DNA from 3 places in the Protofrankia sp. CiP1_Cm_nod4 genome. Region 3 is predicted to be linked to each of the others. Evidence: riboswitches for the same ligand, from Rfam matches in the RefSeq annotation. Region 3 holds a riboswitch; each other region holds the start of a gene.
The links. Region 3 has a riboswitch for cyclic di-AMP ahead of AC5LSR_RS19020 (C40 family peptidase). Riboswitches for the same ligand answer to the same signal wherever they lie in the genome.
Positions count from the first base shown of each region.

Region 1: another riboswitch for cyclic di-AMP. It lies ahead of AC5LSR_RS15610 (transglycosylase family protein); the one in region 3 lies ahead of AC5LSR_RS19020 (C40 family peptidase).
Region 2: another riboswitch for cyclic di-AMP. It lies ahead of AC5LSR_RS03230 (transglycosylase family protein); the one in region 3 lies ahead of AC5LSR_RS19020 (C40 family peptidase).

Region 1 covers NZ_CEVIVC010000080.1:18,854-21,258, reverse strand. The annotation lists gene AC5LSR_RS15615 (transglycosylase family protein) at 1-675, shown strand, start outside; cyclic di-AMP (ydaO/yuaA leader) riboswitch at 1,277-1,442, shown strand; gene AC5LSR_RS15610 (transglycosylase family protein) at 1,448-2,191, shown strand.
Region 2 covers NZ_CEVIVC010000008.1:8,264-10,668, reverse strand. The annotation lists partial or broken gene AC5LSR_RS03235 (transposase) at 111-413, opposite strand; cyclic di-AMP (ydaO/yuaA leader) riboswitch at 1,120-1,266, shown strand; gene AC5LSR_RS03230 (transglycosylase family protein) at 1,271-1,882, shown strand.
Region 3 covers NZ_CEVIVC010000124.1:1,187-8,545, forward strand. The annotation lists partial or broken gene AC5LSR_RS19015 (4-hydroxybenzoate 3-monooxygenase) at 1-103, opposite strand, end outside; cyclic di-AMP (ydaO/yuaA leader) riboswitch at 627-802, shown strand; gene AC5LSR_RS19020 (C40 family peptidase) at 988-1,965, shown strand; gene AC5LSR_RS19025 (CE1 family esterase) at 2,369-3,016, opposite strand; gene AC5LSR_RS19030 (MarR family winged helix-turn-helix transcriptional regulator) at 3,275-3,802, shown strand; gene AC5LSR_RS19035 (type 1 glutamine amidotransferase) at 3,914-4,660, opposite strand; gene AC5LSR_RS19040 (MurT ligase domain-containing protein) at 4,716-5,981, opposite strand; gene AC5LSR_RS19045 (tRNA adenosine deaminase-associated protein) at 6,487-6,972, shown strand; gene tadA (tRNA adenosine(34) deaminase TadA) at 6,974-7,359, shown strand, end outside.

The sequences.
Region 1 (2,405 bases), on a different contig from region 3:
ATCCGGCTGGGCGCGCGGGCGCTGGTAGTCGCTCCCGCGCTGGCCGCGGCGGTCGGCGGAAGCATCGTGATGTCACAGCCCGCCAGCGCCGCCACCACCTGGGCGCAGCTACGCCAGTGCGAGTCCGGGGGGGACTACACCGTCAATACCGGCAACGGTTATTACGGTGCCTACCAGTTCTCGCTGAGCACCTGGCAGAGCCTCGGCTACCCGGGGCTGCCCAGCGACGCCTTGCCAGCCACCCAGGACGAGGCCGCGCTGAGACTGGCCAACCGGTCCGGCTTCGGCCAGTGGCCGGTCTGCGGCCAGGGGATGGGCGCCGACCAGCTGGTGGCGAGCGCCAGCTCGTCCGGGGCCGGATCGCCCAGCACCGGCACCGGCACCGGCACCGGCTCGGCGGGCGCGGCCGGGTCGACCGGGGCCCAACGCTGGGTGGTGCGTCAGAGCGCGCAGAGTCTCGCGGACAACACGCTGTTCACCACCGGGCTGATCTATCAGGTGCGCTCGGACGTACGAGCCTGGCAGCGCCAGATGAACAGGCTCGGCTACCGGATCAGGATCGACGGCCGCTACGGCCCCCAGTCCGCCTTCGCCGCCACCCTCCTGCAGAACTCGCGGGGACTGCAGGTGGACGGTATCTGCGGCCCACGGACCTGGACGGCCACCTTCGACTGAACACGGCCAGCCAACCAACCGGCCAACCGGCCGAACAGCCGGCCGAACAGCCGGCAACTGGCCGAACGACCCAGCGGTCGAACGGCCTCTGGCGGACGGCACCGCCCACCGGCGGCACGCACAGTCCGCACACAGCCGGCCCACCCGTGGCTGGACATCCGACCGGACCGGGCTGGCGCGCCATGGACAGCGCAGCCACGATCCCCTTTCATGCCAGGCCTCCGGCCGCATCCAGGAGAACCCCGGATGCGGCCGGCCCGGATCCGGCCCGGCAGGGCCGGGGACCGCTCCGGACGGCTCCGCTTCCCGGAGTGCCCCAGAAGTGACAACAAGCACATTCACGATACGAAAGAAACTTCGTCCGTCACCATAAGTCACAGAAATCGGAGAAGGCGACCCCGCCGCGGGGCGGAGTCACACCGTCAGCTACGGTGACACGTTCAAGGCGCTTAGCCCATTCGGGTGATAACAGTCACGTCGGTGTAGTTCATCCGACACCCCGATTTGCTTCGATAGAACCAGACTCGCTAGAGTCCTCCCCACTCGCCGGATCGGTGAGGCCGCCCGGACGGACGCCGAGTCCTGTCCCCGTTCGGTACGGCCCGAGCTACCGCGGAGCCACAAGGACAGGATCGGGGGAACCACCATCCGGACGTCCGTCCACGGAGTCCTTGGGGTAAAGCCGGCAGTGCCTCCTGGTGCCACCGGCCGGGCCTGATTCCCGCCCGCACCCGACAGCTCACCTCGTAGGCGACGGGAAGGACCGACCCACATGCCGTCTGGTGGCAGGCACCGCGCCCCGCAACCTCCCTCCACCGTCATGAAGGTCCTGCGTACCACCGGTGCCGTGACGGCACTCGTGAGCAGTGGCCTGGCTGTCACGACCGCACCCGCAAGCGCCGCGACCGCTGACGACTTCGCCAAACTCCGCCAGTGTGAGTCCGGCGGGAACTATCTGATCAACACCGGCAACGGCTACTACGGCGCCTACCAGTTCGACGCCCAGACCTGGCATGCCCTGGGCTACTCCGGCCTGCCCAGCGGCGCGCCGCCGACGCTTCAGGACGAGGCTGCCTACAAGCTCTACAACGCCCGTGGCTGGTCCCCGTGGCCGTCCTGCGCGTCCAAGCTGGGCCTGAGCCGTAGCGGCCCGGCACCGTCGTCCAGCGGTATCGTCGCCCCCAGCGCTCCCACCACCAGCCCGGTACAGCGTGCGATTACTCCGGTGCAGCCAGCGATGACGCTGGAACGCGCCAAGGCCCTGCTGAACTCCGAGAACTTCACCGGGACGGCGCTGTCCAGCACACTGGCCGGCGAGGTCCGCCCCGACGCCTACGTCTGGCAGAGCGAGATGCGTCAGAAGAGGTTCATCCTCCAGGTGGACGGACGCTTCGGGCGGGAGTCCCAGGGACTGGCATCGCTCTACTCGTATCTGACCCGGGTGGACGACGGCGGCGCTGGAGTGGTCGGCAAGAACCTCTGGGACGTCACCGTCACCAACCCGACCGTCCTGTAGCATACCGGGTGCACCTTTCGTACCATTTTATGACTTTGAAATTTTGCGGCTAAAGGTCACGGGACGCTCAACGCCGTTCCTTTGCCGCCGGGTCGCGGCCGGGTGCCCTGCCCGCCTCGTACCCCGATCAGGTGATGGACCTGCCGGCTCTCCCCCTCCCGGCGGGTCCATCATCTGACGGACTTCCCCCTCCGGCTGGCTGCGCGGCCGGCCG
Region 2 (2,405 bases), on a different contig from region 3:
TATGCCGCGCCCACGAAGATCAGCCCGCTTCCTGACAAGTAACGGAGCAGGCAGCGCAGCATAACGGCCGGCCCGTCATAAGGCGTGTAATGCCGGCACCGGCATTAGGCTCCTTTCTTGATGAACCCGGTGTCGTCGATGACCAGCACCCCCTGCGGGGTCCCGAGGTGTTCGACCAGGTAGTCGCGGACGTCGTCGCGGGCCGCGTCGACATCCCAGTCGGCGGTCCGCAGCAGCCGCTGCATCCCGTCCGGCGACACCTCCTCGGCATGCTCGGCAATGGTCCAGCCGTTCTTGCGCTCCAGCTCGGAGAGCAGCCCCTCCAGATACCGGAGCATCCGCGCTCGGGGCTCAGCCCGGGCGAACCGGCCACCGACCCGTTCACATACCCGGTCAAGCTCGTCCCGCCACATCCCCACATCAACATCGTTCACGTCATGTACAACACCCGAGCAGCGCACACCCTGCCACCAAGTGCCGTTGCAGTATTAGGGCGGACTCGGGTATCAGTGGTGATGGTTCTGTTCCATACGGTCACCGGTGTCGAGAAACGTCATCGTTTCTCGACACCGCCGGGGATACCACCTTCCGACGGTACGAACCCTGCCACTTATCACGGCCATGTACTGCGGCAGGCCCCATCGTTTCGTCATTTTTTGTTCGGGTTCCAGTGTCCGAGAAAAGGGGCGGATTCCCGGGAGTCAGAATTATGGTTGTCTGCTGGGTCGCGTGGATGGTCATCCAGGGGATCGAGCTCTGCGCAGCCGCAGCCGCAGCCGCAGGTGCGCATGGATGGTCACGTCGCGACCTGCGACGCGGGCTGTCAGCAGAACTCGAAATTTCGGCGTTACTCAGTCGACCCGACTGTCCACAAAGCGTACGAAGATCTGCGCCAAAAGGCAGCAGCAATGTCACGGAGACGGTCTGCCGACTGTGACTGCTTAAATATAAGCGCACGCACGCGTGCGTTACCGGCAGTCAAGGTCGAAATCAAGTGTCGACGTTCAGTTGTGTACTTCTTCACCGCACCTTGCCGGCCGACCGGCCTTCGCGGCTAGGGTTCTGCCGTGCTTTCGCAAGGAGGGCACGCGTCGGACGAAACACGCCGAGTCCTGCCCCGTCCGATGATCGCCAAACCAACGGCAGGAGCGGGGGAACCACTTCCCGGGCGCCGCGAAGCGCCCTTGGGGTGAAGCCGCAAGATGCGGCCGGGCATTTCCCAGCCCGAACCCGACAGCTCACCTCGCAGGCGTGGGGAAAGGGCATCAAGATGTCCCATGCGCGTGCTCGGCATCGCGGAACCAGGCGGACCACAAGGTATACTCGCTCGCTAGTCGCCATTCCGACGCTTGCCGCCGCCATCGGCGGCGTCGGCATCGGAGTCTCGGGGCCCGCCAGCGCGGCACCATCCGAAGACCAGATATTGTCGGCAATTGTTCAATGCGAGTCCGGAGGCAACCCGACCACCGTCAACTCGATAGGCGCCGGCGGGCTGTTCCAGTTTCTTCCCGGCACGTGGCAGGCGGTCGGTGGAACCGGGCTGCCGCAGAACGCCAGCGTTGCCGAGCAATGGAAGCGTGCCCGGATCCTGTACGCCCAGCAGGGCACGGCTCCCTGGACCGCATCGCAGTCCTGCTGGGCTGGAAAAGTCGGCAGTGTCGCCGACACGGCTCCGACCGCTACTGAGTCACAACCAGCGAATGCCCAGGAACAACCGACGAGCTCGGCCGGCGGGGGCGGGAACAACGCCGGCGACGGGAACAACGCCGGCGCCGCTCCCCAGGATGCCGGCAGCCTTCCAGTCCCTCCCTCCACCACGGACCACCACTGGCCTTCCTACCAGTCGTCCTGGTATCAGGACACCCGCCCGGCCGACGACTAGACGGCGGACGTTGGGGCGTTCCTCCAGACGACCCTGCCAGCCGAGCAGGCAAACAGCTGCCCGTTCCTGAAGGGAAATCTTCGGAAATCCCGAACCGCCCGTACTGGTGCCGTCGCGGGCCCGCCCCGATGGACGAGATAACGGTTATACAATAATCAGTGTCGCTTGGATGGGCGTAACCGAAATCAAGCTCCAGGTTCCTGGCCTACGAAGATGAAAGCAAACAAAATCGAACATCGGCCTAACTCGGTGGCATTGGTGCAGGAGTCCCCGGCTTTCAGCCGGACCGGAGCCAAAGGAAATCCGGCCGGGCGCCGTACGGCGCCCGGCCGGAGGAGCGATCGGTAGCATCGAACATGACGTGCGGGAGAGCGTCAGGGGCGGGGCGGTGCCGTCCCGCACGGCTAAATGTCCGATAATGACAGTATGATTATGCTCAGCAATGGTTTGGATGCTGGGACGCCGTTCCCCCACGTTGTGGCTGGTTTCCGCCGCCGGGAACCTGCCGCCTCCACGGCTGGCA
Region 3 (7,359 bases):
GACGCGGCCGGGAGGCGGGCGCGTCCGGCTGGCGCACACCACGCCCGTCCGGCACGGACCCCGACGCGGACCGCGTCATGGCGAGCGCCTCCCCGGGGAGCATCGGCACGATTCCTGATCATCCGTCACGCTGCCCTGATCACGTGACTGACCTGGAAGGACCGATCCGGACGAGGCACTGCCAGAGTACGACGTCACATTCCGACACGCGTCAGAAGGCCGACAACTCGGCATCAACCAATCGGACAATTTTCGCAAAAAGAGCAGAGTACCGCCAATGGGCAGCCTTGATCGCTACTTAACGTAGCAGTATTGCTCACTATCTGTACTCGAAGGCTCCTGGTCGACCGTCTGTCGCCGCTATGGCGTATTGTCATCCTCCGCATCCCGCAAGTCACGGAAAGCGGCACGTCAGTCGGGCGACCGAAGGCCACAAGCCAGCCGGTCGCACCCGGCGCCGCCCCGGCCGGCGAAGGAGGATGGGGTAGAAGAGCCGGTTATGACACTTCATACAACTACTTGGGGTAGTTGTGAGGGACTAGTGTTTACTAGCGCCATCCGTATGAACTAGTCTCGCGCCGACGTCACGACGCACCGGGCCGAACTGCCGAATCCTGCCCACGGTCCCGGTGTTCCCTCCGAGTCGTCACCAGGGCAGGAGCGGGGGACCCATCCTCCACCGGACGGCATCGAACCGCGGTGTCGCCCTCGGGGTGAAGTGTGCAGCGCGATGGTCGCGCGACCCACCGGGCAGCCCAGCCCGAACCCGACAGCTCACCTCGCAGGCGAACGGGAAGGATCACAACCTTGTCTGCGCATGATGTGCAGCCTGATCCAGCAGTACGATCGCGTTCGTCGCAGGCGGCTGCGCCGTCGTCCCGCCAGCACCCGATCGACCGGCACGTCGACCGTCCGGCACGCGGCCGGCATCGCGCGCCCGCGCCGCAGCCCGGAACGGGCCGCTCGCGAGCCCGGGCCGCTGTCGCCGTGGTGACCACCGGTACCGTCGCGGTGTCCGGTGTCGCCCTGGCCGGATGCGCCACGGCCGACTCGAACTCCGACGATGCCTCCGTCACCTCGCCGATAACGCTTGGATCACAGTTCGGCAGCCAGGCGTCACTGGCCAACCTGCGCACCTCGACCATCAATCCGCTGTCCACGGGTGGTTCCGGATCGGTCACCAGCCAGGTACTCAACCAGACCGACCTGCATCCCAAGAACGGCGTCGTGCTCAAAGTCACGAATCCGGACGTCTCCGTGAAGGCCGACCAGCCGGTGGAGATGGGGTTCTCCCTCGAGGACGCGGTCACCCACGCACCGCTGGTCAATCAGCTTGTCAAGGTCCAGGTGAAGCTGCCGGAGGGATGGGCCACCTTCAAGCACCTCTACACCAACGAGCAGGGCTTCACCAGCTACACCGCGAAGGTTCTCACCACCACGCAGATCACTGCGATTTTCGACGGGACCGACGCCCTGCGCTCGACACGGTCGACGAACGTCGGCACGTTGACCGTGATTCCCAACACCCCGCCCGTGCAGCGCTCTCCCCAGATCACTGGCCTCGATGCCCCGACCATGAGCAACGCCATCTCGGGCGCGCTCGCGGCCGCCAGCTCGCTGGGTGAACGGGCGGTGTATCTCGCGGCCCAGCAGGCCGGGAAGCCCTACGTCTATGGCGCTGAGGGCCCCTACACGTTCGACTGCTCAGGACTGGTCCAGTACGTCTTCAAGCAGCTGGGACGCAACATCCCCCGCACCGCCGAGGGACAGTACGAGGCGACCACCAGGATATCGCAGTACAACAAGCAGCCAGGTGACCTGATTTTCTACGGCGCACCAGGTAACATCTACCACGTCGGTATTTATGCGGGCGATGGTAAGATGTGGGTGGCACCCAAGTCAGGTGATGTCGTCTCGCTGAGGGCCATCTATACCACGTCATATTCCGTCGGCCGGGTTTTCTGAGCGAACCGGTCAGCCCGCGTCCACATCCGGCTGTCAGTACGCGGCTTCGCGTAGTGGCAACCAATATACTGTAGAAACAATTCACAGGCGGGTTCCCGCGCGGCCTCCCCCTCCGATTGTGCGTGAACCTTGCCGCCAGGTCGATCTTGTCGACGTCGACACCGGCCTGGCGGCGCTCCGCGGCATCCCGCGATGATGACTTCCGCTGGTTGGACCGAGCCAACCCCCCCAGCTCGGAAAGCCCGGCGGAACAAGAGGCTTCCGTCGGCCGGTCGTACTGGACCCCCCCCACAGTCCGGCCGGTCGGCGGGAGCCGCCCTCTCCCACCGACCGGATGCGCGGCCGAGGCTGGAACCTCATCAGACGCCTTCTCCGCGGGCCTCCCAACCCCGGATGCCCGCTCCTACGCCTTGGGCTTCCTGGAGAAGTCCCACAGGCTGCGCGTGACCTGCTTGTCCCACGTCCCGTCGACATGCTGGACATGGGTTCCCGACGGGCAGTTCGGGACCTGCCCGACCGGCCCCACCACCGCGACGGCGGCGAACTTCAGGTTGTTGTCAGGCGCCCCGCAGGCAATCGTGAGGGCGGCCCGCCCACCTTCGCCAAGACCCCAGATGTAGATCTTGGACTGGTCGATCTTCGACCGCTTCTCCGACACGTAGCGCACGACGTCACGCAGGTACTGCACGTCCGCGCCCCGGGGGTCGTCCAACCTCCATTCGCCGTCCACGGCTTCCGGGTAGACCACGGCGAAGTGCTGCCGGTCGGCAAGCGTCGAGGCTTCGGTGATCTTTTCGATCGCAGCCGCGTCGCTGTTGTTGTCATGCAGGACGAGGACCAGCGGCAGGGGCTTGCCGGGGTCGGCGTCGGCATGAACGGCGAGCTCGCGTTCGGCGGAGGCGTACCCCGCCGGTATCTTCGCCCGCTCGGTATCCGGGCTACCCGAGCGAGACACGTAGATCCAGGCGACCACGAGCACGGCACCGATGATCAGCACCCGCTTGCGGTTCTTGGCCCATAGCTGTTTCCCGGCTTTCAGCGGATTCGACACCACGAGACAACCGAACCACACCAGGAGCCGTCGATTCGGCAGATTCGCCTCGCGTCGCGGGCAAGTCGGGGCCACCCGGAGTGCGCTGTCTCACACCCAGTCAGCTTGCGATACCGATTGACTACTAAAAGTAGTCAAACAGGCATGTCCGGTACGGCAACCACGGCACGGCTCGTTCGTTGACGTGGTGTATCCACCAGAATCTCGACAACATCGGATTGCGGGGCATACGGCTGCCGGAACAGGGGTGAGGCCGAAGTGGACAGTGGTCAGGAACTCGACCATCGACTGATCAAGATTGAACACGAGCTGTCGGTGTTCGGCCGGCGCGCCGAACGCTTCCGGATGGCCATCGCCGGCGAGTCCGGGACGGTTCTGGACCGCTCCGCCTACCTGCTGCTCAGCCACATCCACGAACACGGCGCCGTACGGCTGACCACCCTGGGCACGGTGTTCGCCCTGGACATCTCCACGGTGAGCCGCCAGATCGCCGCGCTTGTCACGGCCGGGCTGGTGGAACGCGCCACCGATCCCAGCGACCGGCGGGCGACGCTGGTGAGACTCAGCACCCGCGGCCAGCAACGCTACCTCGCCACCCGCTCCGCACGGGTAGAAAAAATCAATACCCTGGTACGCACCTGGGACCAGGAGGAACTCGGTGTCTTCGGCGCGCTGCTGAGCCGGCTGAACGTGGCGATCGCCGAACACGACCGCGCCCATCTGCCGCCGCAGCACGACGAGCCGTGTCCCGCACCCGCCACCCCGCCGGCCGTCAGGACGGACTGACGGCCGACGGCCGGGCACCGGGCGACAGGCCGCTCCCCCCGCGTCCGGGCGCAGGCCCCCCGGCTGCTTCCCGCGCCCACCGAAGGTTCCCCGCGGCCGCCCGGCCCCGGGTCAGGCATGGACGTCCAGGGCGTGCAGGCGTGCCTGGCGCAGCACCTCCGTCTCCGGCGGGCCGGCCAGTTCCGGCAGCCAGCCATGCACCCAGGACAACAGCAGGTCGGCCAGGGCCGGGTTCTGCGCGAGGACCGGACCGTGCAGGTAGGTACCGATCACACGGCCGTCCACGACACCGTCGGTGTGGTCCGGGGTACCGTTACCGACCCCCTTGCGCACGATCCCGAGCGGCCGGCCGTGCCCGTTGGGCAGTGCCCGGGTACGTCCCCCGTGGTTCTCGTAGCCGAGCAGCAACGGCAGCTCGAGCTCGGGGACGGGCTCGACGACGATGTCACCGACCGCGCGTGGCGGCACCGGCTGCTCGAACGAGCGTCGCGTCTCCACGTCCACCAGGCCCAGGCCGTCGTGGATACGGCCCTCACCGGCGGGGAAGGACGCACCGATCACCTGGTATCCGGCGCACACCGCGAGCACGGCCGCGCCCTGGGCCACCGCGTGCGCGATCGCGCTGTTGCGGCGCAGCCCCTCGGCGGCCAGCACCTGCGGCTCGTCCTCACCGCCGCCGAGCAGATAGATGTCGCAGCCGGCCGGCACCGGCTCCCCGGCCGGGACGCCGATCACCTCGGCCGGCAGGCCACGCCAGCGCAGCCGCTGCGCCAGCACGGTCGCGTTGCCGCCGTCGCCGTACGTCCCGAGCAGCTCCGGGTAGATCAGGGCGATCCGGGTCGCCGACTCCCGGCTCATGCCGCGGCCCCGGTCATGTCACCGTGGATGGTCACCTTTTTGGTCACCTTTTTGGTCAACTGTTCGTCCTCACCGGGGCGACCCGCCCCAGGATGTCGCGGAAGGCGGTGTAGTTCGCGACCACATCGACGATCTTCTCGTCCAGAACCGCCGCCGCGCTCTCGGCATCGGGATGGACCGTGTGCGGGATCTCCGCGTATGCCAGCCGGACGCTCATGTCCTCCTTGCGCCCACCGGTGACCAGCACCCGCCGGCCCCGCAGCCGCTCGAACGGGACATCCCAGATCCACGACGGGTCACGCCCGTCAGCGGTCTGCGCGTTGAAGTCAACGATCACCGGCCGGGTGGGCGTGCTGTTGAGCAGCTCCATCATCTCCACCCAGCCGGCCGGGTTCTTCGCCAGCAGCAGCCGCCCGCGGGTACCGGAGTCGCCGAGCTCGACCTCCTGGTAGCGGCCCTGGACGTCCTCAAGGCCGGTCATCGCGGCCAGCGCCTGCTCGACCTCGACCCCGAAGAGCTTCGCCGCCGCGGCGGCCATCGCCGCATTGCCGAGGTTCACCCGGCCGGGCAGGTCGATCGACGCCGTGAGGTGACGGCCGAACCAGAGCAGCTCGTGCGGCCCGGTGACCGAGACAAGGGGCTCAGGCCGGGCCAGCCCGCAGCCGCACCACCAGCCCGTGGCGTTGCGGTGCAGCAGGCTGGCGCACTGCGGGCACACCATCGCGTCCGCCGTCCAGTTCTGGCCCGCCGACACCCAGACCTGGTTCGACCAGCCGGCGGCGGCCCAGGCCACCAGCGGGTCGTCGGCGTTGGCGATCGCGGTCGCGCCGGGCAGCTCGGCGCCGAGATCACGCCAGAGGCTCGCGATCCGCCGGGTCTCGTTCGACCGGTCGAGCTGGTCACGGCTGATGTTGAGCAGGATGACCGCGCGGGGCTGGATCTGCCTGGCCACTTTGGGCAGCCAGATCTCGTCCACCTCGAGCGCGGCGGCCGCGTCGTAGGGCGGCTTGGACAGGGCGGCCAGCACGCCCGCCGCCATGTTGGCGCCACCGCTGTTGCTGCGGACCGGGCCGAGCGTGCCCAGCGCGCGGGCCAGCAGCCGGGTGGTCGTGGTCTTGCCGTTGGTCCCGCTGACGCAGGCCACCAGCTGCCCGGCCGCGACCTCGGACAGGATCTCCGGGGAGACCCGCAGGGCAAGCTTGCCGCCGATCATCTCACCGGATCCGCGTCCCAGCTGGCGGGAAGCCGAGGACGCGAGTTTCTCCACAGCAAGGGCGGCACGGGTGCGGGCGGAGAACCGGCGCGGGAAGGGTGTGCTCATCGCCTCCCCAGCGTGCCACGGGCCGCCGCGCCGGTGACCGACACCCCGTCATACCCGTCCCATGTCGGTCCCGGACCAGCTCCAGAGCGGCCTCGGAACATCCTCCGGGCAGTGGCGAACAGGCGGGGTACGAGTGTGGTACGAGGTGTGATAAGACGTGCGCCGGACGGCTGTCCACCAGGCATGTCCGGCAAGGGCGCGCCCCATCGGGGCAGGTACGGCAAAGGCAGGCACGACAGGGGTGCGTCGCGGGCGGGACATCACTGTCCGGGCGGGACAGAGCAGGGTACGGCAGGGTGACGCGAGCGGACGGCCGTCATGGACCGAGCAGCCGGTCCGTAGGGACCGCTACCGCTGTGCCCCGTCGTGACAAGCGGCCCGGGCGGGGATGCGGCCCGGCCGGGGACCGCGGGCCGCCGGCGCCGGGCGGACGCTCGGAGCCAGTGGCCGCCGGGTGGGCACTCGGAGTTGGTATGGACGCGACACAAGACCGTGGGAGAACTCGGTGACCCAGAAAGCCAGCGCCATCGGCCGCATCCGCGGACGCTGGAGCGCGCATGAGATCGACCTCGACAACATCGACGACCTTGACATACTTGCGGAGCTGCTGCACGACATCTCCCCCGAGCTCGCCGTCGCCTTCGTCGAGGAGGATGACGAGTACCTGGGCATCGTGCGGGTGGAAGGCGACATCAGCGACCCACGGGTGTTCCTGTCCGACCACCGGGTGCTGTTCACCTCGGCCCTCGCCGACCGGCTCTTCGCCAGCGCGCTGCCACCGGTGGGCCGGCGTGGCCTCGACGACGACTCCGACGACACACCGGCCGGCGGACAGCCCGTCGGTGACCTCGACCTGCTCGCCGATCTCGGCACGGACGCCGACACGCTACTCGAACTGATCACGGAAGAGGGCCTCCTGCCGGCGGACGTGGTGACGGCGATCAGCGAGCGTGCCGGTTGCGCCGACATCCTGGACGAGATCGGGAGCTGACATGGGGGGCCTCCCCCACCCGGGCACGCCCGGCCTCGCCGCGCTGATGGGCGCCGCCCTGGCAGAGGCGCGGCGGGCCCTGACAACCGGGGACGTCCCGGTCGGCGCCGTGGTCGCCGACGCCGACGGAACGATCATCGGCCGGGGCCGCAACGCCCGCGAGGCCGAGCGGGACCCGACCGCCCACGCCGAGGTCGTGGCGCTGCGCGCCGCCGCGGCACATGCCGGCACCTGGCGGCTGCCCGGGACGACCCTGGTCGTCACCCTGGAGCCGTGCGCGATGTGCGCGGGCGCGCTGCTCCTGGCCCAGGTGGGCCGCCTCGTCTACGGCGCGTACGACCCCAAGGCAGGCGCCGCCGGCTCGCTGTGGGACACCGTCCGCGACCC